One region of the Ciceribacter thiooxidans genome, then DNA from elsewhere that is predicted to be linked to it. Evidence: riboswitches for the same ligand, from Rfam matches in the RefSeq annotation. Region 1 holds a riboswitch; each other region holds the start of a gene.

Region 1 (7,693 bases):
AGGTCCGCCGCTTCGGGATCACCCCGAAGGCAGCCCTCCTCACCCACTCCAATTTCGGCTCGCGTGATTCCGAAAGCGCCCGCAAGATGCGGGAGGCCCTGCGCCTCATTCGCGAGCGCGCGCCCGACCTCGAGGTCGACGGCGAGATGCAGGGTGGCTCGGCGCTCTCAGAGGCGCTGCGCAAGCGTGCCATGCCTGACAGCACGCTCACCGGTGAAGCCAATCTCCTGGTCTTCCCGAATCTCGATGCCGCCAACATCTCGCTCGGCCTCGTGCGCACGATGATGGATGCACTCCACGTCGGCCCGATCCTGCTTGGTGCAGCACTTCCTGCCCACGTGCTCTCGACATCGGTCACCTCACGCGGCGTCGTCAACATGGCGGCACTCGCGGTCGTGGAAGCCACGCAACCCGCATGACGACGTGCGCGTCGCGGCGATATCCCCGTCGCGACGCATGCTTCCTGTTACAAGAAAGGCACACGATCAGACCTCTTCCGGCGCATGAAAAATGCGCTGGACAAGCCATTTTTGCTGGACGATCTTATCCCATAGATTTGTCAGGGTCAGATAATGATTAACCAGAAGGGTTATTTTGACCTGCTGGACTGGCTGGAAAGCGAAGAGGTCGTTCGACCGCAGCCGTTTTTCAAAAGGATGCAGGCTGAGTTCGCAATCTCGAACATCCTCTATATCGACGCCATCCCTGCGGCGACCGGAGTCAGACTGCATCGTATCCACCACACCTACGCGCCGCATGTTGTCCGGGCTGTCACCGCCCTCGGTCCGCATGTCCTGACCCCTCTGCTCAAGCACGCCCTCACCTCCGTGCGGCCGCTCGACTGGTTCATGCTGCCGGAAACGATTCCGATCGCACAACTCCTCCTGTCCGTCGCGCGCGAACACTCCTTGTCCACCACCGGCGTCTGCTATCCCCTCGCTTCCCGCGAAGGCCATGCGGCCCTTTTTGCGATCAGCGTCGCGGACGCACGCGACTGGCGTCAGTTTCGACGTCACTACGACCGCGACCTTCACACGCTCGCTGCGAAATTCCACGCGGCCGTGCTGGAAACGGCTGAGGAAGGCCCCCACCGACAGAGCGCGCGTTCGATCCTGACCGGTAGGGAGAAGGAGGCGCTCACCTGGGCTGCGGCCGGCAAGAGCTATTGGGAGATCGCCGTCATTCTCGGCATCTCCGAACGCACCGTCCGCTATTTCATGTCCAACGCCCGGCGGAAGCTGAATGTCGTCAGCAATACGCAGGCGGTCGCCGAAGCCGTGTGGCAGGGCCTCATCTCCGGACCGGACAATCGATCCGAATAGGAAGCCTGCGCCCTGCGAGCATTTGCGCCGGCGCCGGGCTTTGCACGATGGGCAAGCGAGAATAATCGCAAATTGCAATTACTTAAACTGTCCCTACCGCCAGTTTCAATTTCTAGCTGAAGAGGCGAATTTTTCTCCCTGACCTCAGAAGGGAGACCGGCAATGATCAAGATTATCAACGGAGCCAATCGCGATCGCCATTCGAAAGAAATGGCGGACGTATTCAGCCTGCGAAAGCGGGTCTTTCACGACCTCCTGAAATGGGATGTCAAGGTAGAGGGCGACTGGGAAATCGATCACTACGACGACGCAAATCCGATCTACGTCCTGTCCTACTCGCCCGAGACGGGGCGCCTGCGGGGTGCCCTGCGGCTGCTTCCCACCCTCGGCCCGAACATGCTCGACGATACTTTCCCGGTTCTGCTCGGCGAAAATCCGCCGATCCGCAGCGCCGCGATCTGGGAATCGAGCCGTTTCTGCATTGATCCGGAGATCTCGCAGGACCGTGCCTCGAACCAGGTGACGCTTGCGGCCGCCGAGCTGATGTGCGGTGTCGGCGAGCTCGGGCTCGCCTCCGGGCTCACGCACATCGTCACGGTGACCGACGTGTTCCTCGAACGCATGTTCCGCCGCATGGGATGCCCGGGAGAAAGGATTGCCGATCCCCAGAAGATCGGCTCCGTCTACGCGGTCGCCATCGCCTGGGAAGTGACCCAGGACCTGCTCGACCGGATGAAGGAGGTCGCCGGAATCGACCACCGCGTGCTGGAACAGCCGATGACGCTCGAACAGGCCCGCGCCGCCTGACGGCGGTCGTTCTCGCCGGTCAGGTACCGGCCGGAGGCAAGTCTCCGGCCGGCGCCTTCTGTTAAGCCAAAATCGAACCTCCGGTTGGCGGATTGGCGCTCGCCATTTATGATGGAAGCGCCTAAAGGCAAATCGCTCCGAGCAACGCCTTTTATCCGCAGATCGGGAACGCCAATTGCCGTACCGCCGTCGCCTCGCCCTGCTGTCCGTGATGGTCCTTGCGACCCTTCCTGCTCCGGCCATCTCCCATGCATCGATGACCTGCGACAGATTGCGGGCAAGCCTCGCAAGCGAGCCGGAAGTGGTGAGCGATACCGCCGCGATGCGACGCTTCTCCAGCGCGATCGCGAGGCAGAACTTCCAGATCCGCAAGGCTCGCCAGCGTTTTTTCGACCTGCATTGCGGCTCTCCGAGCGTCATTGATTATACGGCGATGAACCGTCCAGAATGCGCAACGCTTTCCGCCGAGATCAAGCGGCTGGAGGAGGACAAGCAACAGCTTGTCGACAGGCGCGATGCCGCGCGAAACGGTGCGACGCAGCCGAACGAGGTCCGTCAGCGGATTCTCGACCTGATGGAGGCCAACCACTGCGACGAAGAGCCTGTGAAGGCCGATGTCACGCCCGCCGAACCGCCCCGCACACCCTATCTCGACATGGTGGCGCCGCGCCTCGGTCCGGACGGCTTGCCGACGGGCGGTTGGCGGAACGGTGCGGGCAATCTGCAGACGCTCTGCGTGCGCACCTGCGACGGCGCCTTCTTCCCGATCTCGTCGAACACCACGCCGCTTACCTTCCGGCGCGATGCCGAGCTATGCCGGCAGATGTGCCCCGGCATCGAGACCGAACTCTATTTCCGGTCGGTCACCGAGCCCGAAAGCGGCGAGATGATTTCGACCACGACCGGCAGGCCCTACCGGCAGTCGCCGACAGCATTCGCCTACCAGAGCCGCCGCAAGGGCGACCAACCCTCCTGCACCTGCAACCTCACCGAATTCTATCGCAGAATGAAGACGCAGGCGGCCGGCGCAAACGTGCCGGACTACAACTCCTCTGTCATCGACCTGAAGACGGCCGGCAAGCCGGCTCCCGAGAAGGCGGAGCCGTCGTTACCGGTTGAGCGACCCTATGATCCCGCGGAGAAGAAGGTGCGACAGGTCGGCCCGGTCTTCCTCCCGAGCGAGACGAGCGGCATCGATCTCAGGCATCCGGCGCTCTCCGGTCCGCAGCCGGTCCAGCAGTAGAGCGCGGATACCCGCAGCTATCCGCCGGATCTCAGCCGACCGGCCGATCCTGCCAGATTTCGGAAAAAACCAGATCCTCGAGCGGCAGGCGCTTCCGCCAACCCTTCACCGCCAGTTCGGGCTCTCCGTAGAGTGTGTCGACATATCCGAGACAGAACCAGCCGATCACCTCGACATGTTCCGGAATCGCGAGAATCCGTTTCAGCTCGTCCTCGTGGAAAATGCTGACCCAGCCGACTCCGACGCCTTCGGCGCGCGCCGCAAGCCACAGGTTCTGGATCGCACACACCGTCGAATAGCGGTCCATGCTGAAATTGTGCGTTCGGCCGAGCACGACCGGACCACCGCGCGTCGGATCGCACGTCACGCAGATACCGAGCGGTGCCTTGCGGATACCCTCGAGCTTCAGCGCACGATAGTCGCCACGCTTCTTGCCCGAAAACATCTCCGCCGCCTCGTCGTTGGCACGGCTGAAGGCGCGCCAGATCTCCTCCCGCCGCTCGGCATCGCGCACGAGAATGAAATTCCACGGCTGCATGAAGCCCACCGACGGCGCATGGTGCGCGGCCGACAGCAGGCGCCAGACGAGATCGTCCGGCAGAGGGTCCGGCAGGAACTGGTCGCGCACGTCGCGGCGGGTTTCTATGGCTTTGTAAATGGCAGCGCGCTCCTCAACGGAGAAGGCGCCGACCCGAACCATATGGTCCATCGGCTCGTCCGGCATCGTCAAATCCCCAACAATGCAAAGGACCGCCCGCCGTCCGCGCGGGCCAAGTCTATCTTGCCAGGCCGGTCTTCTGACTCGGCTTCCGCTGCCCGTCGCCGCCTTCCCGGCCAAAAAGCCAGTGACGCGAACCGGAAGACCGGTTCCTTGCGACAGGCATCCGCCACACAGCGTTGGGCACGTTCCGGACTGTCACCGGATTCCCGATTCTCCCGCCTTGCCTGCGGGCACCTGACGCTGCCGATTGTTCACAGTTCGCCGCCCGTGGCAAGACCAACGGCGTGCAATCCGGTTTTACTCGACGGGGAAATAGCGAACATAGGCGAAAGCATCGCCGTCGGGAGACCAGCTCGGCACGTTCAGCGAGCCCTGCCCGCCGAAGAGGTTGAGGAGTGTCTCCACCTCTCCCGTCGCGACGTCCTTCCGCCGTATCGATACTTGCTTGTCCCGCGGGTGACCTTCGACGTCGCTGCGATAGGAGAGAAAGATCAGCCCGTCGCCCTTCGGTGCGGGATGCGGAAACCAGTTGGCGAAGCCGTCATCAGTCACCTGGTCGAGACCAGTGCCATCGGGCCGGATCTTCCAGATCTGCATCAGCCCGCTGCGGTCGGAGTTGAAGTAGATCCATTGTCCGTCGGGCGAATAGTCGGGACCATCGTTGTGCCCGCCGCCACGGATCAGCTCCCGCTCCTCGCCCCCGTCGACGGAGATCGTGTAGATGCCGAATTCATCGTTGCGGATTCCGCAATAGGCGAGATGCCGCCCGTCGGGCGACCAGCCGTGCCAGTAGGACGGCAGCCGCGCGGTCACCTGCCGCGGCACGCCGCCGGTGGCCGGCAGGAGGTAGATGCAGGATTTGCCGTGCTCTGTCTTGTCGGAAATCGCGAGCGTCGTGCCGTCGGGAGAAAGACCGTGATCATTGTTGCAACCGACGGCAAAGCCCGTCTCGATCGGCTCCGGCGGCGCGCTTCCATCGACCGGCAGCCGGTAGATCAGGCCGTCGCCGTTGATCACAAGGTGCGCACCGTCCGGGGTCCAGTTCGGCGCCTCGACCAGCGCCTCCGTCTGCCAGACGACCCGCGAGGTGCGGCTTTTGCAGTCGAAGATCTCGACGGAACTGCGCATGCTCGCCTCCTTGCTGGGATCGGCGTGATCAGCGGTCCCGGAACCGGTTGGTGATCGGGTAGCGCCGGTCGCGGCCGAAGTTCTTGCGGGTGATCTTTACACCGGGCGCCGACTGCCGGCGCTTGTACTCTGCCAGATAGAGCAGATGCTCGATCCTGTGTACGGTCGCAACGTCGTGGCCGCGCGCGACGATCTCCTCCACCGACATCTCCTGCTCGACGAGGCATTCGAGGATGTCGTCCAGCGCCGGATAGGGCGGCAGCGAATCCTGGTCGGTCTGGTTCGGCCGCAGCTCCGCCGACGGAGCCTTGGAAATGATGTTGGCCGGTATGACCTCGCCGGCGGGGCCAAGCGCGCCCAGCGGCACGTTCTTGTTGCGCCAGCCAGAAAGCGCGTAGACCTGCATCTTGTAGAGGTCCTTGACCGGATTGAAGCCGCCGTTCATGTCGCCGTAGAGCGTCGCGTAGCCGACCGACATTTCCGACTTGTTGCCGGTCGTAACGACCATGGCGCCGAACTTGTTGGAGATCGCCATGAGGATCGTGCCGCGGGTGCGCGCCTGCAGGTTCTCCTCCGTGACGCCCGGTTCCGTTCCCTCGAAGAGTTCGGAGAGCGCGGAGATGAAAGCGTCGACCGGCTCACCGATGGGTACGATGTCGTAATGGCAGCCGAGCGCCTTGGCGCAAGCCGCGGCATCCGAGAACGAGCTTTCCGAGGTGTAGCGGTAAGGCAGCATGACCGTCCGCACCCGCTCGGCGCCGAGCGCATCGACGGCAATCGCCGCGCAGAGCGCCGAATCGATGCCGCCCGAAAGGCCGATCACCACGCTCTTGAAACCGTTCTTGTTGACGTAGTCGCGCAGGCCGAGCATGCAGGCGCGGTAATCCGCCTCCTCGTTCTCCGGCACGTGGGCGATCGGCCGTTCCTCGCAACGCCAGCCATCGCCACTGCGCTTCCAGGTCGTGACCAGAAGCTCGGCCTCGAACTGGTTCATCTGGAAAGCGAGTGACTTGTCGGCGTTGAAGGCAAAGCTCGCGCCGTCGAAGACGAGTTCGTCCTGCCCGCCCACCTGATTGGCGTAGACGAGCGGCAGCCCGCACTCGATCACCTGCTTCAGGGCAATCTGGTAACGCACGTCGATCTTCGCCCTGTAATAGGGCGAGCCGTTCGGCACGAGGAGGATTTCCGCCCCTGCTTCGGCGAGCGTCTCGCAGACGCCGAGATCGCCCCAGATATCCTCGCAAACCGGGATACCAATGCGAATTCCCCGAAAATTCACCGGCCCCGGCATCTCGCCGGCGGTGAAGACGCGCTTTTCGTCGAATTCGCCGTAGTTCGGCAAGTCGATCTTGTCGCGGGTCGCGATGACCTTTCCCCGGTCGAGGACGGCGACCGAATTGTGCCGACCGCTTTCTCCCTGCCGCGGAAAGCCGATGACCACCCCCGGCCCGCCATCTGCGGTGTCGGCCGCGAGCTGCTCCACCGCCGCGAGGCAGTTCCTGAGGAAAGCTCTTTTCAGAACAAGGTCTTCCGGCGGATAGCCGGAAATAAAGAGTTCGGTGAAGAGCACCAGATCGGCGCCGGCGGCGGCCGCCTGGCCGCGCACCTCACGGGCCTTGGCGAGATTGCCGGCGACGTCGCCGACAGTCGGATTGAACTGCGCAATTGCGATACGAAGAGTGTCGGGGCGGGTCATGGTGTCGCTCATACCTCTCGTTTAGCGCGAGCCGGACCCAGCCGCAACGTCGCATGGTTCGATCCGTTGCGGAAAACAGCATGGAACTTTCCGATGAACGGCCGGTTCATCTGGCGTTCATGACAGTTATGTGACAGAGGAGCGACAGTTTTCCGACATGCCATCAGATTCTGGAGAGTGCCTTGGTTGAGATCGTTTCCGATCCGGCTATTTCCATCACGCCCGAAGGGGCCGTTGCGTCCGTCGCTGCCAAGGCGAACCGGCGGGACGGTTATGCCTGGGCGGCGGTTCGCCTCGGCAATCTTCTGTTTCTCGCCGTCCTGACGGTTCTCACGACGGAATGGATCGCCCGCGGCAATCTCCATGAAGCCCTGCGCTTCCTGATCGCCACCGACCGCCCGGGTCCGGCAGCGGTCGGCATCCTCTTCCTGCTCTTTGCGGCGACCGACGCGCTTCTCGGCCGTGCCTACCAGTCGGCGCTGGTGCTGGTGCCGCTCGCGGTCATTCCCGCTTTCATATCGGCACAGAAACAGCTCTTCCTGTCCGATCCGCTCTATCCGAGCGACATGCTGTTCGGTCGCCAGATCCTGCAGCTGCTGCCGGTCATGGTGGCGGCACGGCCCTACCTCGCCGTTGCGATCGGCTGCTGCCTGGTCGCAGCCCTCGTCGCCCTCGTCTATCTGTGGTTTTTCGCCTGGCGCCGGTTCCCGTCGCTCTCCCGTCCGGCAAAGCTCTTCCGCCTGCTGGTCGGCCTGCCGCTCATCGGTGGCTTCCTC
Region 2 (7,693 bases), 910 kb from region 1:
TCTTTTCATCGACGATGAAGCGTTCCGTCGACATGCAGATCTGGCCCTGGTTCATGAAGGCGCCGAAGACTGCGGCATTCACCGCCCCTTCGATGTCGGCATCATCGAGCACGATGAGCGGTGCCTTGCCGCCGAGCTCGAGCAGTGCCGGCTTGAGGTGTCGGCCGCAGAGCTCGCCGATGATCCGCCCGACACGCGTCGAGCCGGTGAAGTTTACCCGTTTGACTTCGGGCGCAGCGATCAGCGCCTCGACGATCTCAGGAGCGTCCTCCGGTGCATTGGTGATGACGTTAACCACACCTTCCGGGAAGCCGGCATCGATGAACACCTGCCCGATCAACACATGCAGGCCGGGGCACTGCTCGGATGCCTTGAGGATCACGGTGTTTCCGCAGGCGAGCGCCATCGCGACCGCACGCGTGCCGAGAATGACCGGCGCATTCCACGGTGCGATACCGAGGCAGACCCCCACCGGCTGGCGGATCGCCATCGCAAGCGTTCCCGGCTTGTCGGACGGGATGATCTCACCGGCAATCTGGGTGGTCATCGCGGCCGCCTCGCGCAGCATCCCGGCCGCGAGCATGACGTTGAAACCCGCCCACGGCGCGGTGCCGCCGGTCTCCGACGTCAGCAGTGCGATGAACTCCGGAGCCTTCGCGTCCATCGCGTCGGCCGCTTTCATGAGCAGTGCCCGCCGCGGACCGGGCCCGAGTTTCGACCATGCGGGAAAAGCGGCGGACGCGGCCGCAACCGCGGCCCGGACGTCATCGAGTCCGGACGCGGGCGCGACGGAGGCCACGTCGCCTGTGAACGGGTCCCGGCGCTCGAAAGTCGCGCCGGACACCGCGTCGACAGATTTGCCGTTGATGATCTGCTGTATTCTCATGGTCGATCGTCTCCTCTCAAGATCGATGGTGAAAACAGGATGACGCGCAGCGCAGCGTCAGATGGGATAGGTTTCGCGCCCGCCATTGACGGTGATCCAACGCAGCTCGGTGAAAGCCTCGACCGCCTGCACGCCGCCGAAGCGACCGTGACCGCTCGCCTTCACACCGCCGAAGGGTGCCTGCGGTTCGTCGGACACGGTCGCACCGTTGATATGGCAGATGCCGGACTCGATCCGTCGCGCGACATCCATTGCCCGTCCGACATCCCGCCCAAAAACGGCAGCGGAAAGCCCGTACTGGCTGTCGTTCGCAATGGTGATCGCTTCGTCGACATCCGCGGCGCGGATGACGATGGCGACCGGCCCGAAGCTCTCGTCGCCGTAGAGGCGCATCGCCGGCGTCACGCCATCAAGCACGGTGGCGTCCATGAAACTGTCGTGGCTCGTTCCGCCGACGAGAAGACGCGCGCCTTTCGAGACAGCATCCTCCACCAGCGCACGAACCCGCTTCACCGCCTCGATACCGATCATCGAGCCGAGCGGGATACCCGGCCGCGACGGATCCCCGGCCTTCAGGTCTCTCGCCCGCTCGACGAAGAGCGCAAGGAATTCCTCGGCGACCGCATCGAGCACGATGATGCGCTCGGTCGCCATGCAGATCTGCCCCTGGTTGAAGAAGGCACCGAAGGCTGCGGCCTCCGCGGCGCGCTCGAGGTCGGCATCATCCAGTACCACCAGGGGCGCCTTACCCCCGAGCTCGAGAAGACAGGGTTTCAGGTGCCGTGCCGCGACTTGCCCCACCAAGCGGCCGATCCGAGTGGACCCCGTGAAGTTGACACGGCGAACGGCGGGGTGGGCGATCAGCGCCTCGACGATCACCGCCGCGTCGGCCGGATCGTTGCTGACGATGTTGACCACGCCCGGCGGAAATCCGGCCTCGCGCATGACGTCACCGATCAGCCAATGCGTTTGCGGACAGAGTTCGGATGTCTTGAACACCACGGTGTTGCCGCAGGCGAGCGGCATGGCGATCGCCCGGAAGCCGAGCGTCACCGGCGCGTTCCAGGGCGCAATCGCAAGGCAGACGCCGGCCGGCTGCCGGACGGCGAGCGACAACCGGCCGGCGACGGCCGACGGCAAAACCGCCCCGGTTACGGCCGTGGTCATCGAGGCGGCGTCGCGGATGATCTCGACGCCGAGCGAGAGATTGAAGTCGCACCAGCTGCAGGTGGCGCCGGTTTCCGCCGTCATTGCGGCAACGAAATCGTCTGCCCGCGCCATCAATATGTCGGCTGCACGTTCGAGCAACGCCCGGCGCTCGCCGGGTCCGGTCTCCGACCAGCGTGGAAAGGCGGCCGCCGCGGCATTCGCGGCCCGCCCGGCATCAACCGTCGACGCCGCAGCAGCGACGCTCGCGACATCGCCGCTCACCGGATTGCGCCGGAGGAAGGTCGCTCCGCCTGCGGCATCCTCGTCGACGTTCCCGATCATCAGCCTGGCTTCGAACATGTCGATCACCCTTGGAAACCCGGATCCAAAACCGTTCTTCAGGGGAATCCGGGCGCAAGCCGGCCAATGCGTCGCCATGCCCACCAAGCCTCCTCCCAAAGGCATCAGAGAAGCTTAGGGGTTGACCATGGAGTTGAGAATGCGATTTTCTGGCGACAACATGTGGATTTCCGGTGCTTGTTCGAAAAGGCGGGACACGTGCGATCCGGAGCCGCGATGACCGACAGACACACCATTCACCGCAAACTGCGCTGTAATCCGCTTCTCCCGGCCCTGGCACGACGGTCGATGCGCCTCCCCGCGCCGCCTTACGAGCACTTCGCACATCTCCTCGTTCTTTCGACTGGGTTATGGCGATTGCGTTCACCGGCGCGCGATGATCTCGTCATCGGTCCCGCCGTGGCAATCCTGCCGCCAGACAACGATCTTTCCCTGCTCGTCGAGGCGGGCAGCGCCGGCCATCTTCTCGGTCTTGCGGACGCGCATCTGGCAGAGACTGTTGACGATCATCCTGAAGGCCACGGCCTCCGGCTTCTGCTGTCGCAGGAGATCATTCGGCAAGACATCGAACGCGCGGAAATCGAGGCTCTCGCTCCGCTGCTCCGGGGTCTTTCCGAGGAACTCGAGCGGGAGCACCCATCCGTGATGGCGTCCAACGCCTTTCTGCAGCTTCTTCTGCTGAGGATCTGGCGCCTCACCGGCGCTGATGACCTCCCGTTCGCCAGACCTGCGAAGACAGGCGACATTCTCCAGCGCTTTCGCCATCTCGTCGAAAGTCACTTCGAGGAACAGCGACCGATCCGATTCTACGCCGAACAGCTCGGCATCACTGCAGATCGACTGCATTCGCTCTGCAGCAAGGCTCTCGGCAGGACACCGATCGAGCTCGTCCACGAACGCACGATCCGCGAAGCAAAGATCAAGCTCGAACGCTCTCCGCGAACCATCCACGGAATCGCAGAAAGCCTCGGCTTCCGCGATCCGACCTACTTCAGTCACTTTTTCAAGCGAAAAACCGGCCTGTCTCCCGCCGCGTACCGGCGGAGCATTGTCGCAAGCGACGGCAGGATGGCACAGGAAGAACCGGCAACCTATGCCGACTGGCCATGACCGATCCGGCACAGTGGATCATGGTCGCAAACTCCCGGAAACAGGATCGCTACACAGCCGAATTCTTCACCGTGGTGAAGACGCAGTACACGCTTGCCTGAGAAGGTACGGCCGGGGGCAACCTCCCCCGGCCTCTGCACAAGCGATCGAGGCGATGTCAGCCCTTGGTGATCACGATGAGGGTCGTGAAGATTACCGGCACGGCGGTCAAGGCCGGCAGGATGATTGCCGGATAGCCGAAATAGGCGATGGCGAGAAGCCAGACCAAAACCAGGTTGAGGATGAAGAGAAGCTTGGCCGTGGTCGGTCCGGTAAAGGCTTCCCTGAGCATCCATCCGAAGACTGGAACACTGTAGACCATTCTTGCGAGCATAACGGATTTCCTTTCCTCACCGGCGACAGCCTTGATTTTCGTCAACCCCCTAGACGCCGTGGAAAGACGCCGCAATGCGGCATTTTGGCCCGCATCCGTTTCCAGCCGATTGCGCGCGCTCGTGTCATCGACTATCACCAGTTGGTCTGCACGAAAGAAGCCCGTGGTTGCGGCCGCATCGGTCCATCCCGCGTCGCTAATCGAACTGCAGATTTATTCAAAACCAGCGATGGTTCCACCCGACGAATACGAAGCGGTGGATGAAAAGGGAATACGGTGAGGATTACCCATCAGGGGCCGAAACCGTAGCTGCCCCCGCAACTGTGAGCGGAGAGCGACGTCCAGCGTGCCATTGGCCGGAAACGGTTGATAAGGCGGACCGAGCCGGGACCCGCGAGCCAGGAGACCTGCCATCGCTTCGGCCACGATTTCCGTGGCGTCTCAAGCAATTCCGCGCGGTGGGCGCGGAGGAAAGGCAATAGAATGCATATTGAAGTTGGAATTATCGATCCGGTTCGTATCGCCCTTGCGAACGCAGCCGCCCTCAGCGTCGTCGCATCCCAGCTGCCGGCCGTCGTGCGCAACCCGCTGGTCGTGCCGAAGGCCCTCGTTTCGGCCGTGGTGTTTTCCGCCCTGATGCAGGCCTGGCACCTGCCGGTCGGTCCGTCCGAACTGCACCTGATCGGCGCGACCACCATCTACATGCTCTTCGGTTTCGCGCCGGCCATGCTCGGCTTCGCGCTCGGCCTCGTCCTGCAGGCTTTCCTGTTCGAACCGGGCGACATCCCGCATCTCGGCGTCAACGCGCTCTCCCTGATGGTACCGATGATCGCAGTCCATTACAGCTTCGGCCGCCGGCTCTTCGACGCCCGGCTCCGGGACCGTTTCAACCTCGGCAAGGTGCTGCGCATCGACGCCGTCTATTACGCGGGCGTCTCGGCGATGGTCGGCTTCTGGCTGATGATCTCCAACGACGCGGTCGCCTTCAGCGACTGGGCTACCTGGGTCGCCGCGTATTTCCCGGTCTTCCTGGTCGAAGCCTTCATCACCTTCACCGCTGTGTCGGTGATCAAGGGCTTCCGCGCCAACGAACTGGTCTCGCGCATGACAGAGGTCGATCGCCTGACCTTCGCCTGAGACCGGCGGGCGGCTGTCGCTGTCACAAACCGAGAAGGCGCATGGTCGTCGGGCCATGCGCTTTTTCTTTTGATAAGAGCCGGCCAAAGCGCCTTGGCTTTCCTTCCGCGGAAGGCCTCGCTTGACAAAACCGGGTGGAAAACTAAGGGTCCGGCGAGGACGACCGGCGTCCGTTCCATGATTTCAGAAGGGCGAGGCCATTGCGCATTCTCTCCGAAGCCTACTTCCCCGAACTGCCGAACTACTATCGTGGCAAGGTTCGTGAAAACTATGATCTTCCGGATGGCCGGCGCATCATCATTTCCACCGATCGGTTGAGCGCCTTCGACCGCATTCTCACCTGCGTTCCCTACAAGGGACAGGTGCTGACGCAGACGGCCCGTTACTGGTTTGAGCAGACGAAGGATATCTGTCCGAACCACGTGCTGGATTACCCCGACCCGAACGTCGTCGTCGGCAAGAAGCTCGACATCCTTCCGGTCGAGATCGTCGTGCGGGGATACCTCGCGGGAACGACGGGCACCTCCATCCTGACGCTCTACAAGGCCGGTCAGCGGGAGATGTACGGAATCCGGCTGCCGGACGGCATGCGCGACAACCAGGTCCTGCCGCAGGCGATCATCACCCCGACGAGCAAGGCTTTCGACGGCGGCCATGACGAGCCGCTGACGCCGGAGCAGATCGTCTCGACCGGGCTTTTGACGCAGAAGCAGTGGGACACGCTTTCGGATTACGCGCTGGCGCTTTTCGCCCGCGGGCAGAAGCTCGCTGCCGAACGGGGGCTCATCCTCGTCGACACCAAGTACGAGTTCGGCACAGACAAGGACGGCACCATCATCCTCGCCGACGAGATCCACACGCCGGACAGCAGCCGCTACTGGATTGCCGCGAGCTATCCCGAGCATTTCGAAAAGGGCGAACGTCCGGCGAGCTTCGACAAGGACTTCGTCCGGTCATGGGTCGCCGAACGCTGCGATCCCTACAAGGACGAAATTCCGGAGATTCCGGCGAAACTGGTCGAGGACACCTCCGCGGTTTATATAAAGGCGTATGAGGCAATCACCGGCGAAACGTTCGTTCCGGACGACAGCGGAGAAACACCGCTGGCAAGGGTCCGCGCAAATCTCGGTCGCTACTTTCCACGGAGCTGAGTGAAGCCTTGGCGATCGCGCCGAAAGAGGAAGGGCTCCCGTCGGGCAAAGGACCGGCTGCCACGCGCGCCGCGCGCAAGCCACGGCGCCCGGCGGCCGAGACGCGCGAGGACATCCTCAACAAGGCCGAGGAACTGTTCCGCACCAAAGGCTTCACGAATGTCGCGATGGCGGATGTCGCCGCAGCACTCGGAATGTCGCCGGCAAACGTGTTCAAGCACTTCCATTCGAAGGCGCATCTCGTCGACGCCATTTCGGTCCGCCACCTCGAGGCGATGATCGAGCGGCTCGCCCGGCCCGACGACCACAAGGCGCCGCCCGAGCGCCTCCTCCTCTTCGTCGAACGGTTGATGGAAAGCCACCTGCGGGATCTGCAGAAGAGTCCGCACATCTTCGAGATGATTGTCTTTTCCGCCGGCCAGGAACTGCCCTGCGCCGAGCAGTACCGCGAGATGCTGATCGACGACATTGCCCAGATCATCGATGCGGGCATCGAAAGCGGCGTCTACCACGTGAAGGACAGCCGCAAGACCGCCGAAGTTGCGGCCATGGCACTGGCCTGCGTCCTCCACCCGGTATTGATCGCAAAGGAGAAGGCCGACATATTGGCAACACGTTGCCGTGAAGTTGTGGCTCTGATCGATACCGCACTGCAAAATCCGCTTGCAAAGTGACGATACCACTATTACGTCACTTTGCATCGCCTCCGTCCAGCGACGTGAGGACGACGTGGAATTATGCCGTCGCCATCCCCTTGTTCGGGATGGACATGGCCTATAAAAATTGACGCCTGCTAATTTAGTCGGCCCTGCCGATCCTCCCGTGCACGCCTTTTTTTCGGAAAGAACCGATGTCCAGACGTTTTCTGCTGCCTTCTCTTTTCCTGCTCGTCACCGCGGCGCTTACAGGCTGCAATGACTCCGGCGAACAAAAGGCCGGGCCGGGTGCGGGTGCCGAGCGGCCGCCGTCGCCGGTCAGCGTCGTCATCATGAAGAAGGCCGAACAGCCGCTGACGACCGTCCTGCCGGGCCGCGCCGACGCCTTCCAGACAGCCGCGATCCGTCCGCGCGTGAGCGGCGTCATCAAGGAAATCGCCTTCCGGGAAGGCAGCGAGGTCAAGCAGGGCGATCTTCTCTACAAGATTGAAGACGATACCTACCGTGCCGAAGTCGCGCAGGCGAAGGCGAGCCTTGCCAAGGCCGAGGCGAGCGTTCCGAGCGCCGAAGCGAACCTCGCCCGCTATGAGCGGCTGGTCGGAAGCGGCGCAACCCAGATCGAATTCGAAAACGCCAAGGTGACGCTTCTTCAGGCCCAGGCCGACGTCGCCCAGGCGAAGGCCGCCCTCAACGCCGCCGAAATCAACCTCGACCTTACCGAGATCGAGGCGCCGTTCGAAGGCGTGACGAGCGCCTCCGCATTCTCGATCGGCAACGTGGTAACCGCCAACCAGGCGGACACGCTGATGACCCTTCGCCGGCTGGACCCGATCTATATCGAACTCACCGAATCGAGCGCCAACCTGCTGAG
Region 3 (7,693 bases), 120 kb from region 1:
CCGACCGTCATTCGCGGCGTTCGTCGGTCCTGCCATCAGATGCGTCATCAGGGCGTCGCCGTTCTCCGGCACTTGGCCGACGGCGTAGCCGGTCTTCTCCATCGCCCGCAGCACCTCGATCGTCCCGGCCGGGGTGTCGAGGCCGACGCCGTTGCCGAGACGGCCGTCGCGGTTCGGGTAGTTCGCCATGATGAGCGCCACACGCCGTTCGTCGGCCGGCGCATGCCTGAGACGCGCCCAGCGCGCAGAGAGCGCCGCGACGAAGGCCGTCCGCCCTGGTTCCGGTTCGTGGGTGACGATGTTCGCCTCGACGCGTTCGTCGAAGCGGGCCGCCGACTTGAACGAGACGGCGCGGGCAAGCACCCGTCCGTCGACCTCGGGCAGTGCCACGTTCATCGCGAGATCACGCGCCGAAAGGCCCTGGCTGGAGGCCTGCCATGCATCCTTCGCGGACGCCGAAAAGATCGCCTGCAGGACGACGGCTCCGCCTTCATCAAGGACGGTCGCCCGGCGCTCGGCGCCCGGCGCGGAAACAGCAAAGCCCGTCGCATTGATGACCACGGCGGGCGGCGCCTCGGCAAAGATCGCGCGCAGCGTATCGACCGAGACGGCATCCTTGAGGCTCGAGACGAAGACCGGCAATGCGGCGAGCCCTTCGGCCTCCAAGGCGTCGATCAGGGCCTCCACCGGCTTCGTCTCGCCGCTCTGGACGAGCGCTCGGTAGAAGCAGACGGCGACGACGGGCAGCGAATGCTCGTCGGTGCTCGGCCCCTCATCCGCCCTTCGGGCACCTTCTCCCCGCACGCGGGAGAAGGAGACGCCGACGTCACCCCTTGTCCCTTCTCCCCGTCCGACGGGGAGAAGGTGCCGGCAGGCGGATGAGGGGCAATCTTCGACGCCTCTTTCCATTCCTCCACGCCAATCACGCCACGGCCCGGCCACCAGATGCCGGCTTTCAGCAGCGGCCGCGCCGGCTCGGGCCTCTCGGTCCCGGCGACGAGTGCTTCGGCATAGGCGACCACACCGCCGGCATTGGCATCGCCGCCCTCGATCAGATAGGCCCAGAGCGATGCGAGGTCCCCCGCCGGCAGGTTGGAAAAACTCGAAAGCCCCTCGTCCGGCTTGTCGTCGCCCGGAAGCACGGCGATCATCGCGCCCGATCGTTGTGCCGCCGCATGCAGGGCTTCCAGTGCATACTGGAAATAGCTGGCACCGCCGAGCGCCCGAACCACGATCAGCCGCGCATGGCGTGCGGTCCGCTCGACATAGGTGTCGACCGACATCGGATGTTTCAGCGCCATCAGGCTCGCGAGACGCCACTTCGGACCGGCCTCGCCGCGCGCCCGCACCGCCGCGGCGATCGCGGAAAGCTCAGTATCGGCCGCCGTCAGGAAGATGATGTCACCGGCGCTCTGGCCGAGATCGATCGCTTCCTCGCCGTCGCTGATCGAGCCTTTCTGGGCTAGGAGAAGATGCATGGCCGTGTCGCTTCCCCAAGAGTTCGCGCCGAGGCGTATCGCGTCGACAACACCTCCCTCTGGCCTGCCGGCCATCTCCCCCTCAAGGGGGAGATCGGAAGCCGACAAGTCGAGCTGCCCGAAAAACCCTTCTAACCTGTTCTCCGAGCAACCGCCCCGCTTCAGCGCTGACGGAACGACCGGGCGTCTCCGCATGGTGATCTCCCCCTTGAGGGGGAGATGGCCGGCAGGCCAGAGGGGGGTAATCGAGATATTCATGAGCTCAATCGATCCTCAGGCCGCCTTCTCGACCGCCTCGACCACCGCCGCAAAATCCCATTCGTGCAGGCCGATGACGACGAGGCGGGTTTCGCGCTTCTCGCCGGCCGCCCAGGGACGGTCGAAATAGGTGTCGATCCGCGAGCCGACCGCCTGGATGACGAGCCGCATCGGCTTGCCGGGCACGTCGACAAAGCCCTTGAGACGCAGGATGTCGTGGGTTTCGATGACGGCCCTCAGCCGTTCGACGAAGGCGGCCGGATCGGCGATCGCCGGAAGCCTCAGCGCAAAGCTCTCGAACTCGTCGTGGTCGTGGTGATGCAGGTGGTCGTGCCCCTCACCTGAGGCGTGCGCTGCCTCGTGCTCAAGCTCGTGGTGCGACCTGCGGTTTTCGATATCGGCTTCCGAACCGGCGCCGAGGCCGAGGAGCACGATCGCGGGAACTTCGCCGTTCCTCGCCTCGACCAGCGTCGGCTTGCGGTTGATGCGTCCCGCAACCTCGGAGCGGACTGCCGCGATCCCCTCGCCGTCCAGCAGATCGGTCTTGTTGAGGACGATCAGGTCGGCGCAGGTGAGCTGGTCCTCGAAGAGTTCTTCGAGCGGGCTGTCGTGGTCGAGCGAGGCATCCTGCTCGCGCATGGCGTCGACCCGGTCGTGATCGTCGGCGAAACGACCGGCCGCCACCGCGGCACTGTCGACCACGGTCACCACGCCGTCGACGGTGACGCGGGTGCGGATGTCCGGCCAGTTGAAGGCGGCGACCAGCGGCTGCGGCAGGGCGAGGCCGGAGGTCTCGATGACGATGTGGTCCGGCCGCTCCTCACGTTCGAGCAGTTTCTGCATGGTCGGCACGAAATCGTCGGCCACCGTGCAGCAGATGCAGCCATTGGTAAGCTCGATGATGTCGTCCTCGGTGCAATTGTCGGCACCGCAGCCCTTCAGCACCTCACCATCGACGCCGAGGTCGCCGAATTCGTTGATGATGAGCGCGATCTTCTTGCCGTTGGCGTTCATCAGCATGTTGCGGATGATCGTCGTCTTTCCGGCGCCGAGGAAGCCGGTGATGACGGTTGCCGGGATCTTCTGCTGCAGCATGGTTCAACCCTTCATTTTCAGCGGCAGTCCCGCCGCGACGAAATAGACTTCGGTCGCGACCGACGCGACCATCTGGTGGAGCCGCCCGGCATGGTCGCGGAATTCGCGCGCCATGCGGTTTTCCGGCACGATGCCGAGCCCGACCTCGTTCGACACGAGGATGAGCCGCGCCTGAAGCGTCGGCAGGACCGCGACGAGGCGCGCGCTTTCGGCGGCGACATCGCGTTCGTCCAGCATCAGGTTCGTGACCCAGAGCGTCAGGCAGTCGACGAGCACCACACGGCCCGGCGCATCAATGCGCCGGAGAACGCCGGCAAGGTCGACCGGCTCCTCATGGGTCGTCCAGAGCCCACCGCGGCTTTCGCGATGCAGGGCTATGCGTTCGCGCATTTCGTCATCGAAGGCGCGTCCGGTCGCGACATAATGGCGTTCGAGCCCGCTCACCTCGGCAAGCGTCTCCGCATGCCGTGACTTGCCCGAACGGGCACCGCCGAGCACGAAGACGCAATGGCCGTCAGCCGCGCTCAAGGACGGACCTCCGCAGCAGAGCGCCGGAAAGATGGACACGGGAAGAGGCCGGGCGCGCGGCCCGGCAGAAAGGATATGGAAATGCGGGATCGCACGATCCCGCCGTCACAAGATGTCGCCACGACAACCTCCGTGCTGGCAACGGGGATTTTCCCCAGGATGGGCTTTCAAAGCCCGGCACGGGTGGCAGGTCTCCTGGCTCGCGGTTGAGGCGCCTTGCGCCAACGGGTCTCTCTCGCCTTCCCGAAGCTTCGAGGCGACACGAAGGGCGGACGATTCGTAGAAATAGAGGCGTCCCGGCCCCGGCTGTTCGTGTCGCCACTCCAGTGGCTTTTCCGGTTTCGCCGAAGAACCCGCCGTCCGCTCCTTGCGGACCCGTCACGGATATTCCGGCTCGCCGGATGAAGGACCCTCACCGCTCTACAGTCGCGGGGTCGGCTGCGATTGGCAGGCCCGGCTTGGGTCCCCACCGTCGCATTCCCTTTTGCGTTCCGCTCCGTATCGACGGCGCGGAAACCATCCGAATGAAAAACGCTTAGGCGCAAGCGAAGGTGAAGTCAATTCGAACGGGAGGGCGGCAAGCCGTCCCTCAGCCCATCACTGAAGCGCCGACGGCATGCTCAGCGCGAAGAGCGAGCGGATGCGCGCGGCGACCGCTTCGGCAAGCGCCTCCGCCTCGAAATCCGGGTTTTCCGTTCCGCTCGTAACCGGGAAGGTCGCGCTCGCGACCGGAGAACCGTCGATGACCGAGACAGCGGTCACCGTGACTGTTGCCTCGCTGCGGCGGTTGAGCGGCGAAATGTCCGGCCGGTAGGAACCGATCCGCACCGAGAGCACCACCGGTGGCGCCTCCGGCCGCGGCACGGTCGCAGCGATCGCCGCGGCAATACGGCTGTCGGTGCCGACGATCACCGCCTTCGGCACACGGATATCGGCGAGTACCGTCAGGTCGCGGACGTCATAGACCTTGCGCGGCGTAAAGGCCCCCGCCCCCGCGATACTGCACGACGACAGCAGCGCGGAAAGGAGAAGGGCGATGGCGGCATGGCAGAACCGCAGAAGCATGACAGGCTGATCCGATCCCGATTCGGTCGAAAGAGCCTGTCACCGTTATGGTTAGCGCCGCGTTAAGCGGCAGCCCGCACGGCCCGGAACAGGCGCGCCGCAGCGTCCATCTCCTCGAAGCGCTTGGCCCGGCGGGCCTGCGCCTCCTCGTCGACGCCCCAATGCTCCTCCGTCCAGTCTTCGTCGAGATGGGCGAGCGCCCAGATCTCGGGGACGGAAAGAAAGCCTTCGGCGAAGGCGAGCGCCAGGATCGCCGAACCGGTCAGCGTCGTCACGACGTGCAGCGCCGCGAGTTCGAACGGCGTCCGGTAGGCGCCGAGCGCCGAAGCGAAGGCATCGATTGCCGCCTGTGGCTGCGCCTGATGCACGATGCCGGCGGCGAGAACGAAGCGGGCGCCGTGGGAGGAAGCCACCCAGTCGATCACCCGTCCCCACTGCCGCGCCTGCCGTTCGACGAGTTCCTGCGGCGATTCCGCGTGGTAGCAGAGCAGGTCGTTGCCGGCGTAGCGCACAATATCCTCGAACACGGCATCGACCTGATCGGCGACAGCGTCGATCGCGGTATTGGCAAGCCGGGTCGTCGGCATCGTCGCCGGATCGATCGTCTCGCCCTGTGCGCGCCACTCCGAAGCGACCAGTTCGGCAGCCTCGGCCGTCGGCAGCCGCAGCGCACGTTTCGCCGGCGTCTTCACGCCGCGTCCGTCGAGCAGGACGGCGACGCCGTCATCCTCGCTCCGCGTGTCGACTTCAGTGTAGAAGCGCTTGGCCTGCGGCCGCTGCATCTGGATCTGTGCGCGGCGCACCGGGTCCGGGTCGCTCGGCTCGGGGCCGAAATCGCTGAGAAGGTCACGCATCGACGGCTCCTTTCATGATATGAGCCAGGAGGTCGGCCGGGCGATCGACGACGGCGTCGGCGCCGGCAAGCAGCAGCGCGGCGGTCGTCGAATAGCCCCAGGAGACACCGATCGCCCGGGCGCCGGCGGCCTTGCCCATCTGCATGTCGTAGATCGCGTCGCCGATGACGACCGCATCCCGCGCATCCATGCCGGTTTCGCGGCAGCACTCCAGGACCATGGCCGGATTGGGTTTCGACGGACAGTCGTCCGCCGTCCGTGAAACGACGAAATGGGGCTTCAACCCATGGGTTTCAAGCACGCCGTCGAGGCCGCGGCGGGACTTGCCGGTCACCGCCCCGATCAAAAGGTCGTCCCGGCGAACCATCGCCGCGATCACCTCGGCAATCCCGTCATAGAGCGGCTCCTCGAAGCCCAGCTCGGCACGCACCTCGGCGAAAACCGCCTTGTAGTAGAGTGCCATCGCCCCCGCCTCGTGGTCGACATCCGGCTTGCCCTGCATGGTGGCGATCGCGAGATCGAGGCTCAGGCCGATGATCGCCTTCGTGCGTTCGACATCCGGCGCGGCGTGGCCGAAGTGAAGGAAGGTGCGCGTCATCACCGCATGGATGAGGCCGACACTGTCGACGAGCGTACCGTCGCAATCGAAGAGAACGAGTTTCATTCCTCGTCCCTCGCTCCATCGGCCTCGTCGAAGCCGAGCAGGTTCCAGCTCTGCACCATGTGCGGCGGCAGCGGCGCCGTCACCTTCAGCCGCCCGCCGGAAGGATGCGGAATGTCGATGGAGCGCGCATGGAGATGCAGCCGCTTCTGGACGCCGCCCGGAAAATCCCAGTTCGGATCGTCGATGAAGTATTTCGGATCGCCGATGATCGGGTGCCCCATATAGAGCGCATGGACGCGAAGCTGATGGGTGCGCCCCGTATAGGGCTCCATCTCCAGCCAGGCGAGGTTCTGCGCGGCCGTGTCGATCACCCGGTAATAGGAGACGGCGTGGTCTGCCCCCTCCTCGCCGTGTTTGGCGACGCGCATGCGGTCACCGTCCGGAGTCTGCTCCTTGACGAGCCAGGTTGAAATCTTGTCTTCGTGCTTGCGCGGCACGCCCTTGACCAGCGACCAGTAGATCTTGTGGGTGTCGCGCTCGCGGAAGGCGGCCGTCAGCTTCTGCGCGGCGCCGCGCGAGCGGGCGACGACGAGAACACCGGAGGTGTCGCGGTCGATGCGGTGAACGAGACGCGGCTTCTCGCCCTTCTTGTTCGTCCAGGCCTCGAGCATCTTGTCGATGTGGCGGGTCACACCCGACCCACCCTGAACGGCAAGGCCCGCCGGCTTGTTGAGCACGAAGACCTTTTCGTCCTCGTAAAGCAGCATGCGCGAGAGGAGTTCGCCGTCGCCCGAGTGTTTCAGATCCTTGCCGGCGATCGGCCCCGTCTTGGCCTTGGCGTCGACGTCGAGCGGCGGAACGCGGATCATCTGGTCCGGCTGCACGCGCGTATCGCTCTTCGCCCGGCCGCCGTCGATACGCACCTGACCGGATCGCAGAAGCTTCTGCAATGCACCGAAACCGAGGCCCGGAAAGTGCACCTTGAACCAACGGTCAAGCCGCATTCCGGCCTCGTCCGCATCCACCTTGATATGCTCGACGCCCGCCATTTCCGCTCTTTCGACAAATTTCCGCACGGCCCGAACGCCGCGCATCAGGGGCTTTAGAGCATTTCGCCTGCCGAAGGGAAGCTTAAAAGCTGTCTCAGAGCAGCGAACGCATGACGCCAATGCCCGCGACGGTCGCAATCAGCGAGAGACCGACGCTCGCGCCGACATAGACGAGGCTCGACAGCGCTTCCCCGCGCTCGAACAGCGAGACGGCGTCGAGTGCGAAGGCGGAGAAGGTCGTGAACCCGCCGAGGAAGCCGGTGATCAGCAAGAGCCGCATCTCCGGCGAGGCGCCGAAACGCGCGACGATCAGTTCCGCCAGAACGCCGATGCCGAACGAGCCGACGAGATTGACGGCGAACGTGCCCCAGGGAAAGGCGGAGCCGGCCAGCCGCAGCAACCCGACGCCGACGAGATAGCGGCAGACCGAGCCGACCGCACCGCCGGCGGCTACGAGGAGGATCTGGTTCACGTCACGCCTTCCATCACGTTGGGGCCGGCCGGGCGGGCTCCATTATTCAACCGGTCGTCTCAGGCCTTTGCGCCCGCAAGGAAATCGGCGACGAAACGCTCAAGCTCGGCCCAGTCCGTGAATTCGAAGTTCTGGCTGGCATCGGTCGGCGCCCCCTCACGCGCGGCGAGGCGCTTCGCCATCCAGCGCTTGAAGAAGTCGTATTCGGTGTAGCGCAGGGCACCGGCGGCATTGAGCACCCTGCCCGGCGTCCAGCCGGTCTCGGCCATCAAGGTGTCGGGGAAATGACG
Region 4 (7,693 bases), on a different replicon from region 1:
GGACGAGGTCCTGCGGTCGGTGCCGGTCCAGCAACTGGCGGGGCATTTCCACGACACCGGCGATCGTGCGCTCGCCAATGTCGAAGCCGCCCTTGATCGCGGACTGCGGACCTTCGATTCCGCGGTTGGTGGGCTCGGCGGCTGCCCTTATGCGCCGGGCGCCAAAGGCAATGTCGCAACCGGACCGCTTTTGGACTTGCTCGAACGTCGCGGGTTTGAAACCGGGATCGATCCGGAGAAACTGAAACGCGCCGAGGCTTTCATCAAGGAGCGGATCGGGCGTCTTTCCGGGAGGAACGCATGACGGAATTCGAAACGATCCTGATCGACACCGACGAGCGTGGCATCGCGCGCCTGACGCTGAACCGTCCCGACAAGCACAATGCTTTGAACGCCCGGATGATCGCCGAACTCACGAAAGCCGCAGACATCCTCGGCGCGGATGAGAGTGTCCGCTCCGTCGTGCTCGCCGGCAACGGGGCAAGTTTCTGCGCCGGCGGCGATCTCGGCTGGATGCGGGAGCAGCGGGACAAGGACCGTGCCGGAAAGATGCAGGAAAGCCGGGCGCTTTCGGCCATGTTTTCGGCACTCGATGCCCTGCCGAAACCGCTGATCGGCCGGGTTCACGGGAACGCCTATGGCGGCGGTATTGGGCTGATGGCAGTCTGCGACATCGTCATTTCGGTGGGAACCGCCCGTTTTGCCCTCACCGAGACCCGCCTCGGGCTCATCCCGGCCACCATCGGCCCCTTCGTCGTTCGCCGTACCGGCGAGGGCTACGCCCGGCAGTTTTTTTTCACGGCCAAACCGTTCGATGCCACTTTCGCCCTGAGATGCGGCCTCGTCTCCACCGTGACGGAAGCAGAACAACTGGATGCCTGTGTCGAGGCTGAAATCGCGGAGATCCTGAAAACGCGGCCGGGGGCGGTCGCAGCGGCAAAGGCGCTTTGCCTGGAACTCGGCGGCCATAGCCTCTCGGGACTTTCCGAGCGGACCGCCGAATTGCTCGCGGACCGGTGGGAAAGCGCGGAAGCCGCGGAAGGCATCGAGGCCTTCCTCGCGAGATAGTAGAAACTAGACGCCTGAGGAGGAATGTCCTCATCCTTCCCCGGGCGTCTATGAGTTCCAGGTGAATGCCGGTGACGGCCCGGCCTCTGCGCCGCCTATCAGGCTGCGCCGCTGTCCACGCCGGCCTCGGCGAAAGTGGCCATGCCGAGGTGGCATCGTAGGGCGGCTTTCGCGAGAATCGCGCCCAGCACCGCGCCGGTTCCTTCCCCAAGCCTGAGGTCGAGATCGAGAAGCGGTCTGAGGCCGAGGTGGGCGAGAAGTCGCCGGTGGCCCGGCTCCATGGACGCATGTCCCACCATACAATGCGCAAGAGGGTCGACGCCGCTGCAATACAGGGCAAGGGCGGCGGCGGAGCATATGAATCCGTCGAGCATGACCGGGATCGAGAGCAGACGCGCGGCGAGAATGGCCCCGGCCATGGCGGCGATCTCACGTCCACCGAGTATCCGCAGGGCATCCAGACCGTCATCGATGGATTCCCGATGACGTTCGACAGCCTCGGAAATGATCTCGGCCTTTCGTTTTAGGACGTCATCGGAGACGCCTGAGCCGCGGCCACACCATTCGACGGCAGGGCCGCCGAGGAGCGCAAGGCACAGAGCCGAAGCCGACGTCGTGTTTCCGATGCCCATCTCTCCGGGGCACAGGATGCTGGCATCCGGCCGAACGGCGTGCATTCCCGCGTTGAACGCTTTCAGGAACTCGCTTTCCGTCATGGCGGGCGCGTGCAGGAAGTTTTTGACCGGTCGGGCAAGGTCCAGGGGAATGACCGTCATGCTGGCTCCCAGCTCGGCACTCAACTGGTTGATCGCAGCGCCGCCTCTCTCGAAGTTGAGGACCATCTGCTCGGTGACGACCGGCGGATAGGCGGAGACGCCTGCCTCGGCGATACCGTGATTGCCGGCGAAGACGCAGGTTTGCGGCCGGTCCATGGCCGGCGGGTAGCGACCTTGCCAGCGGGCAAGCCAGGCGACGGTCTGCTCGAGCCGCCCGAGGCTTCCGGGTGGCTTGGTCAGCATGCCCTCGCGGGCGGCGGCGGCCTCTGCGGCTCGCGTGTCACCTTGCGGAAGCTGGCTTAGCGCCTTTCGCAAGGAGGCGAGGGTTTCAAAAGACGGGATTGGTTGTTGCCCCGAGGCGAGGCTCATTTCTGCAGACATACGGGTCCTCCACGTGACGCCGATCATTCCACCCTTTGCCATCGGGCGGATTTCGGTTGCGGATCAACTCGTCTTCTGACTTCCAGCATGGCCGGGTTCAGGCACCTTCCCGTCCGGGACCGGACAGTGGCGGACAAAGCCTCCTGAGACTCGTATCTGGTTACAGCGGCGGGACCGTCTCGGAATTTCACCGAGTTCCGTTAGTTGTCGAGACGGCTGTAACCTGCGCGTTGCCTTCAGGCAACGGATGCCGCGGCCATCGTGGGTGGAACGTGGGCGCTTCAGAAGGAAAAATGCCGCGGATCTTTGATCCGACGCAAAGAGACTGCTCTACGTTCCGGCTTCTCGTGCTTTCCCTGGCCGCCATAAGCGATCGTTTACGGAGGACATAGGGGACGCCCATCGAATGATGTCAGAGAACCGACTATTCGCGACTTGTCATCCTCACGAATCTTGGTAGATCGGAATTCCGGCCAACTCGAAGGGAAACGATATGCCGGATTTCTCCACTATCATACTTTTTGCCCTCGCGTGCGTCGTGCTGACCGCCACGCCCGGACCCGACATGCTTCTCATTGCGTCACGCAGCTTAAGCCAGGGGCGAGCTGCGGGATTCCTGACCTATGCCGGTATAGCACTCGGCACATATTGCCATGCCCTCGCAGCAGCGTTGGGACTTTCACAGCTTTTTGTCGCAGTTCCGACGGCATACGAGGTCGTTCGTTGGGCCGGGTGCGCCTATTTGATGTACCTCGCGTGGAAAACCATTCGTTCCGAGGGCGCACATTTCTCTCCTGAGTCGGCCTTAAAGCGATTTTCAATGAAGCGGATCCTCGGCGAAGGTCTGGCAACAAATCTTCTAAATCCGAAAATGGCCCTCTTTGTCTTGGCGTTGTTCCCTCAGTTTGTGCGCCCAGAGGCAGGATCGCTTACTGTCCAAATGCTGGTCCTCGCTACCGTGCTGAATGGAATAGGCCTCATCGTAAATGGTTCGGTTGTCCTTTTGAGCGGGCATATCCGCAGGCGCGTCACGAGTCTGGTCCGATTCAGGAAGCTGCCGCAGTATCTTCTCGCGACAGTTCTTGCAGGTCTGGCTTGCCGCCTCGCATTGGGAGCCAGAAACTAACTGCACCGCACCCGACGAAGTCTGCCGGGAGGTCGAGGTTCGTACTCGCCCCTCCGGCAAGCAAGCTCACAAGTGCATCTTTGGTTCATCCTGACCTGACACGGGAAGGGGCAGGTGGCGACGCGAGCAGTGAGAAAGCCGAGGACGTTACAGCCGGCGCGACCGCGTGGCTCTTCAAAGGCCACCCCGGAAGAGGTTCGCGCGCAGTGCACTGGGGCTGACGCCGAGCTTCTGTCGAAGCACAGTCGTGAGGTGCGCATGGGAGGAAAAGCCGGACACCAGTGCGACTGCGCTCAAATCCTCGGCCCCGGCGGCAATCAGCGCCCGGGCCCGCGCGATCCGCCGGTCGAGAATATAGGCGTGAGGCGAGCGGCCGGTGGCTTGCCTGAAGGTTCGGGAAAAGAAGCCGGCGGAAAGGCCGAGCTCATCGGCGAGGTCCTGCACCGTCAGCATTCGGTCGAGACGGGCCTCGATAATCTCGTCGACCCGCTGCCGACGCTGCGCGGTCATCCATCGTGCGCCGCCCCTTGACGACTGACGGGACTGCATTTGGCAGGAAAGCCGCTCGATCAGAACGTTCATCAACGCTTCGCAACGCACGGGTTCGGCAACCGGAACGGCGAGAAGCAGGCCTCTCATCGCATGCGCGGCCGCAATCGCGGCTGGATCCATGCGATCGCTGAAGGGCACGTCGACAGCCTCGTCGAGATCAAAGCCTTTCACGGCAAGATACTCTCCGCCCGCAGGCGACCGCGAGTAGACGTCGCAGCCCTCCGGCACATAGGCAAGACCGTTCGGTGTCGCGCGAAACGGCCGGATGCGATCGCCGGCATAGGCATGCACGCCCTTCTGGCTGTCGAAGGCAAAGCCGAGCAGAGCGCGGTCTGCCGTGTAGCGGGCCTCGTAGGGTTGGCGCGGCAGCAACTCCGCCGACCAGCGTCCGACCGTCACTCGCCGCGTCGGCTCGGTCTTCAAGGTCGCGGTGCCTTCCATACCCTCATCCATCCTTAATCAGGTCCAGAGACCTTTTACGTCAGGAATCTGAAAGCGTCACCCGTCCGGGCATGCCAGTCTTGCGGTCACGGACAGAAACGGAGCGACACATGAAGCAGTTTACCCGCAAGGACCTCGAAGAGGCAGCCGCGCTCGTCCATCGCCATATGCCGCCTACGCCGCAATATGCGTGGCCGCAGCTTTCAAGCGAGGTCGGGGCGACTGTCTGGGTGAAACACGAAAATCACACGCCGGCGGGTGCGTTCAAGGTTCGGGGCGGCATCACCTTTCTGGACTGGCTCCGCCGCGCATTCCCGGAGACCCGGGGAATCGTCACCGCTACGCGTGGCAATCACGGCCAGAGCCAGGCGCGTGCAGCGCGGGCCTGCGGCCTCGAAGTGCGGATCGTCGTGCCGCACGGCAATTCCGTTGAGAAGAACGCAGCCATGCGCGCATGGGGCGGTGAGGTCATCGAATTCGGCCGCGATTTCGACGAGGCACGAACCGAAGCACGGCGGCTTGCTGCCGAAACGGGGCATCTTCTTGTGCCGCCCTTCCACGAGGAGATCGTCCGCGGCGTCGCGAGCTACGCCCTGGAGTTCTTCACGGCCGTGCCCGATCTCGATGCGGTCTATGTCCCGATCGGTTGCGGTTCCGGTATCTGCGGCGTCATCGCCGCGCGCGATGTACTCGGCCTGAATACCGAGGTGATCGGCGTCGTATCCGCCCATGCGCCGGCCGCGAAGCTTTCCTTCGAAGCGGGACGACTGATCGAGACGGAGACGGCGTTGACCTTCGCCGACGGCATGGCGGTTCGCGTGCCCGTGGAGGAAGCGTTTGCGGTTTACGCGAACGGAGCGTCCCGCATCGTCGCCGTCACGGACGATGAGGTGGCCGAAGCCATGCGCCTCATCTATCTCACCACCCATAACCTCGCCGAGGGGGCCGGTGCCGCGCCGCTCGCCGCCGTCCTCCAGGAGCGCAAGACCGTGCGAGGGAAGAGGATCGGGATCATCCTCAGTGGCGCCAATGTGGATGCCGACCTCTTCCGGGCGGTGCTGGCGGGAGAGACGCCGCGGGTCGCGTGATCTCCGTTCACGGCAACGGGACGGCGAGCCCGCGTTTCAACGTCTTCAGCACGACATGGGTGGTGAACTTGCGAACATTTGGGTTCTCGTTCACCAGCCGCTCGGCGAGCGTATCGAAATCGTCGATCGATCCGCAGACGACGACGAGCGTGTAGTCGCCACGGCCGGTGATGCACCAGGCTTCCTGGACCTCGGGGGTCTTCGCGATCCATTGGTGAAGGTTTGCCATGAGTTCCGGCCGATCCCGCTCGAGCTCGAGCTCGACAAGAAGGGTAACGCCTAATCCGACCTTCCTCGGGTCGACGATCGAGACGTCGCCGAGAATGACCTTGTTTTCCCGCAGCCGCTGAAGGCGCCTCTGTGCCGAGGACGGTGAAAGCCCGGTGCGGACCGCAATGTCCTCGATGGTGGCACGGGCATCCTCCTGCAGGATTGCCAGAATTTCCCGATCGACGGCGGTGACATGTTCGGGTGATCCGCTCGAAGTTGCGCGCCTTCTGGGTAGACTATCCATTTGACCGATCATGTTTGAGGAATCTTCCCGTTTCGGACAGCTATGCTGCCCGCATGACTGATTTGCAACATCGCCCCGGCGTCGCCGGCATCCTCTCCGCCTATGACGCCATCGACCCGGTCTTTCTCGACACACCGCTCGTGCGGCATGCCGCAGCCGATGCCGAACTTGGGCTTGCCCTTCACGCGAAGGTGGAGACGCTGAACCCGATCCGCTCCTTCAAGGGGCGCGGAACCGACTGGCTTCTCCGGACGATGCCTTCCTCCGGCGTTCCGATCGTTACGGCCTCTGCCGGAAACTTCGGCCAGGGGCTCGCCTATGCGGCTGCCAAGCGGAGACGCAAGGCGATCATCTTTGCGGCGACGAACGCCAACCCGCTGAAGATCGCCGCCATGCGCGGGCTTGGAGCCGATGTGCGCCTCCATGGCGAGGATTTTGACGCGGCGAAGGGGGAGGCGCGCCAGTTCTCTGCCGAAAAGGGCTATGTCTTCGTCGAGGACGGGGCTGAGGCGGCCATTGCCGAGGGCGCCGGCACCATCGCACTTGAGACCACGCGGCAGACCGACATGCGAGGTATCCCTCTCGACATCGTCCTCGTGCCCCTCGGCAACGGTGCCCTTCTGACAGGTGTCGGCACGTGGATGAAGGCGAAGATGCCGTCTTGCCGCGTGATCGGCGTCGTCGCGGCAGAAGCCCCGGCGATGCTTCTTTCCTGGCAGCGCGGCACGTATGTCGCGACTCCGTCTGCGCCGACGATCGCCGACGGGATCGCCGTGCGCGAGCCAGTCCCTCATGCACTCGAAACGATGAAGACCACGGTGGACGAGGTGTGGACGGTCGGCGAAGAGACGATCCGGTCGGCGATGCGATTCTGCCTGCAGCATTACGGTCTGGTCGTCGAGCCCGCCGGTGCGGCGGGCGTTGCCGCCACACTGGAACACCGGGAGAGGCTGCAGGGAGGATCCGTGGCGACGATCCTCTGCGGCGGCAACGTGGTCCGCTAGCGGTACGTGCCCGCTCACCTGTTGCCGACGAGCATGCGGTAGCGGAACTGGTCGATGACGACGGCGAGGATCAGCAGCGAGCCGAGCAGCACCATCTGCATGTAGGAACCGATCTGCATCAAGTTCATGCCGTTCTGGACGAGCACGATGAAGAAGGCGCCCAGCACCACGCTCTCAACCCGGCCGATGCCGCCCCTCAGCGAGACGCCGGCGATAACGCAGGCCGCGATCGATTCGAGCGCGATCGTGCCGCCGAGATTGGTTTCTCCGCTTTCGACCCGCGCCGTCAGCAGAACGCCGGCGACCGAGGCGAGAAGTGCGCAGAGGATATAGGCGAGAAAGAGTGTCCGCTTGGTGTTGATGCCGGAGAGATTGGCGGCCTTGATGTTGCCGCCGATCGCGTAGATGCGCGCGCCGCTGCGGGTGCGGTTCATCAACATCCACATGGCGGCGATGGCGACCGCCGCGATCAGGACCGGGACGGGCACGCCGAAAACGCGGCCGAAACCGAACAAATCGCCGAATTCGAAGGGCAGGTTGCCGATCGGCACGCCGCCGGTCAGGAAGAGCGCGATGCCGGCACCGACGGATTGCACGCCCAGCGTCATGATGAAGGGAGAAACCCCGAACTGTGCGATGCCGATACCGCTCAGCATGCCGAGTGCCAGAGCCGCGAGGAAGCCCGCCGACACGCCTAGAACGATGACGAGCCAGACCGTGTCAGGAAACTGGGCTGCAAAATA

The links. A riboswitch is a leader RNA that binds a small molecule or an ion and turns the genes downstream of it on or off. The one in region 1 is predicted to bind cobalamin.
Region 2: another riboswitch for cobalamin. It lies ahead of H4I97_RS01695 (energy-coupling factor ABC transporter permease); the one in region 1 lies ahead of bluB (5,6-dimethylbenzimidazole synthase).
Region 3: another riboswitch for cobalamin. It lies ahead of cobU (bifunctional adenosylcobinamide kinase/adenosylcobinamide-phosphate guanylyltransferase); the one in region 1 lies ahead of bluB (5,6-dimethylbenzimidazole synthase).
Region 4: another riboswitch for cobalamin. It lies ahead of cobT (nicotinate-nucleotide--dimethylbenzimidazole phosphoribosyltransferase); the one in region 1 lies ahead of bluB (5,6-dimethylbenzimidazole synthase).

Annotation. Positions count from the first base shown of each region.
Region 1 is NZ_CP059896.1:1,281,365-1,289,057, reverse strand. It holds gene H4I97_RS06030 (NADP-dependent malic enzyme) at 1-419, shown strand, start outside; gene H4I97_RS06025 (helix-turn-helix transcriptional regulator) at 573-1,322, shown strand; gene H4I97_RS06020 (acyl-homoserine-lactone synthase) at 1,485-2,129, shown strand; gene H4I97_RS06015 (DUF2865 domain-containing protein) at 2,305-3,372, shown strand; gene bluB (5,6-dimethylbenzimidazole synthase) at 3,404-4,096, opposite strand; cobalamin riboswitch at 4,143-4,346, opposite strand; gene H4I97_RS06005 (TolB family protein) at 4,391-5,221, opposite strand; gene H4I97_RS06000 (NAD+ synthase) at 5,250-6,917, opposite strand; partial or broken gene H4I97_RS05995 (LTA synthase family protein) at 7,223-7,693, shown strand, end outside.
Region 2 is NZ_CP059896.1:369,595-377,287, reverse strand. It holds gene H4I97_RS01715 (aldehyde dehydrogenase) at 1-886, opposite strand, end outside; gene H4I97_RS01710 (aldehyde dehydrogenase) at 944-2,395, opposite strand; gene H4I97_RS01705 (helix-turn-helix transcriptional regulator) at 2,612-3,505, shown strand; gene H4I97_RS01700 (hypothetical protein) at 3,663-3,878, opposite strand; cobalamin riboswitch at 4,092-4,307, shown strand; gene H4I97_RS01695 (energy-coupling factor ABC transporter permease) at 4,362-5,015, shown strand; gene H4I97_RS01690 (phosphoribosylaminoimidazolesuccinocarboxamide synthase) at 5,216-6,166, shown strand; gene H4I97_RS01685 (TetR/AcrR family transcriptional regulator) at 6,181-6,840, shown strand; gene H4I97_RS01680 (efflux RND transporter periplasmic adaptor subunit) at 7,017-7,693, shown strand, end outside.
Region 3 is NZ_CP059896.1:1,396,682-1,404,374, reverse strand. It holds gene cobN (cobaltochelatase subunit CobN) at 1-804, opposite strand, end outside; gene cobW (cobalamin biosynthesis protein CobW) at 1,752-2,831, opposite strand; gene cobU (bifunctional adenosylcobinamide kinase/adenosylcobinamide-phosphate guanylyltransferase) at 2,835-3,359, opposite strand; cobalamin riboswitch at 3,528-3,895, opposite strand; gene H4I97_RS06560 (hypothetical protein) at 3,957-4,424, opposite strand; gene H4I97_RS06555 (ATP12 family chaperone protein) at 4,487-5,278, opposite strand; gene H4I97_RS06550 (HAD-IA family hydrolase) at 5,271-5,942, opposite strand; gene H4I97_RS06545 (RluA family pseudouridine synthase) at 5,939-6,931, opposite strand; gene crcB (fluoride efflux transporter CrcB) at 7,026-7,403, opposite strand; gene H4I97_RS06535 (flavodoxin domain-containing protein) at 7,463-7,693, opposite strand, start outside.
Region 4 is NZ_CP059897.1:291,395-299,087, reverse strand. It holds gene H4I97_RS19390 (hydroxymethylglutaryl-CoA lyase) at 1-304, shown strand, start outside; gene H4I97_RS19385 (crotonase/enoyl-CoA hydratase family protein) at 301-1,068, shown strand; gene cobT (nicotinate-nucleotide--dimethylbenzimidazole phosphoribosyltransferase) at 1,167-2,225, opposite strand; cobalamin riboswitch at 2,296-2,424, opposite strand; gene H4I97_RS19375 (LysE family translocator) at 2,719-3,351, shown strand; gene H4I97_RS19370 (helix-turn-helix domain-containing protein) at 3,526-4,344, opposite strand; gene H4I97_RS19365 (threonine dehydratase) at 4,455-5,432, shown strand; gene H4I97_RS19360 (Lrp/AsnC family transcriptional regulator) at 5,440-5,946, opposite strand; gene H4I97_RS19355 (threonine ammonia-lyase) at 6,000-6,950, shown strand; gene H4I97_RS19350 (ABC transporter permease) at 6,965-7,693, opposite strand, start outside.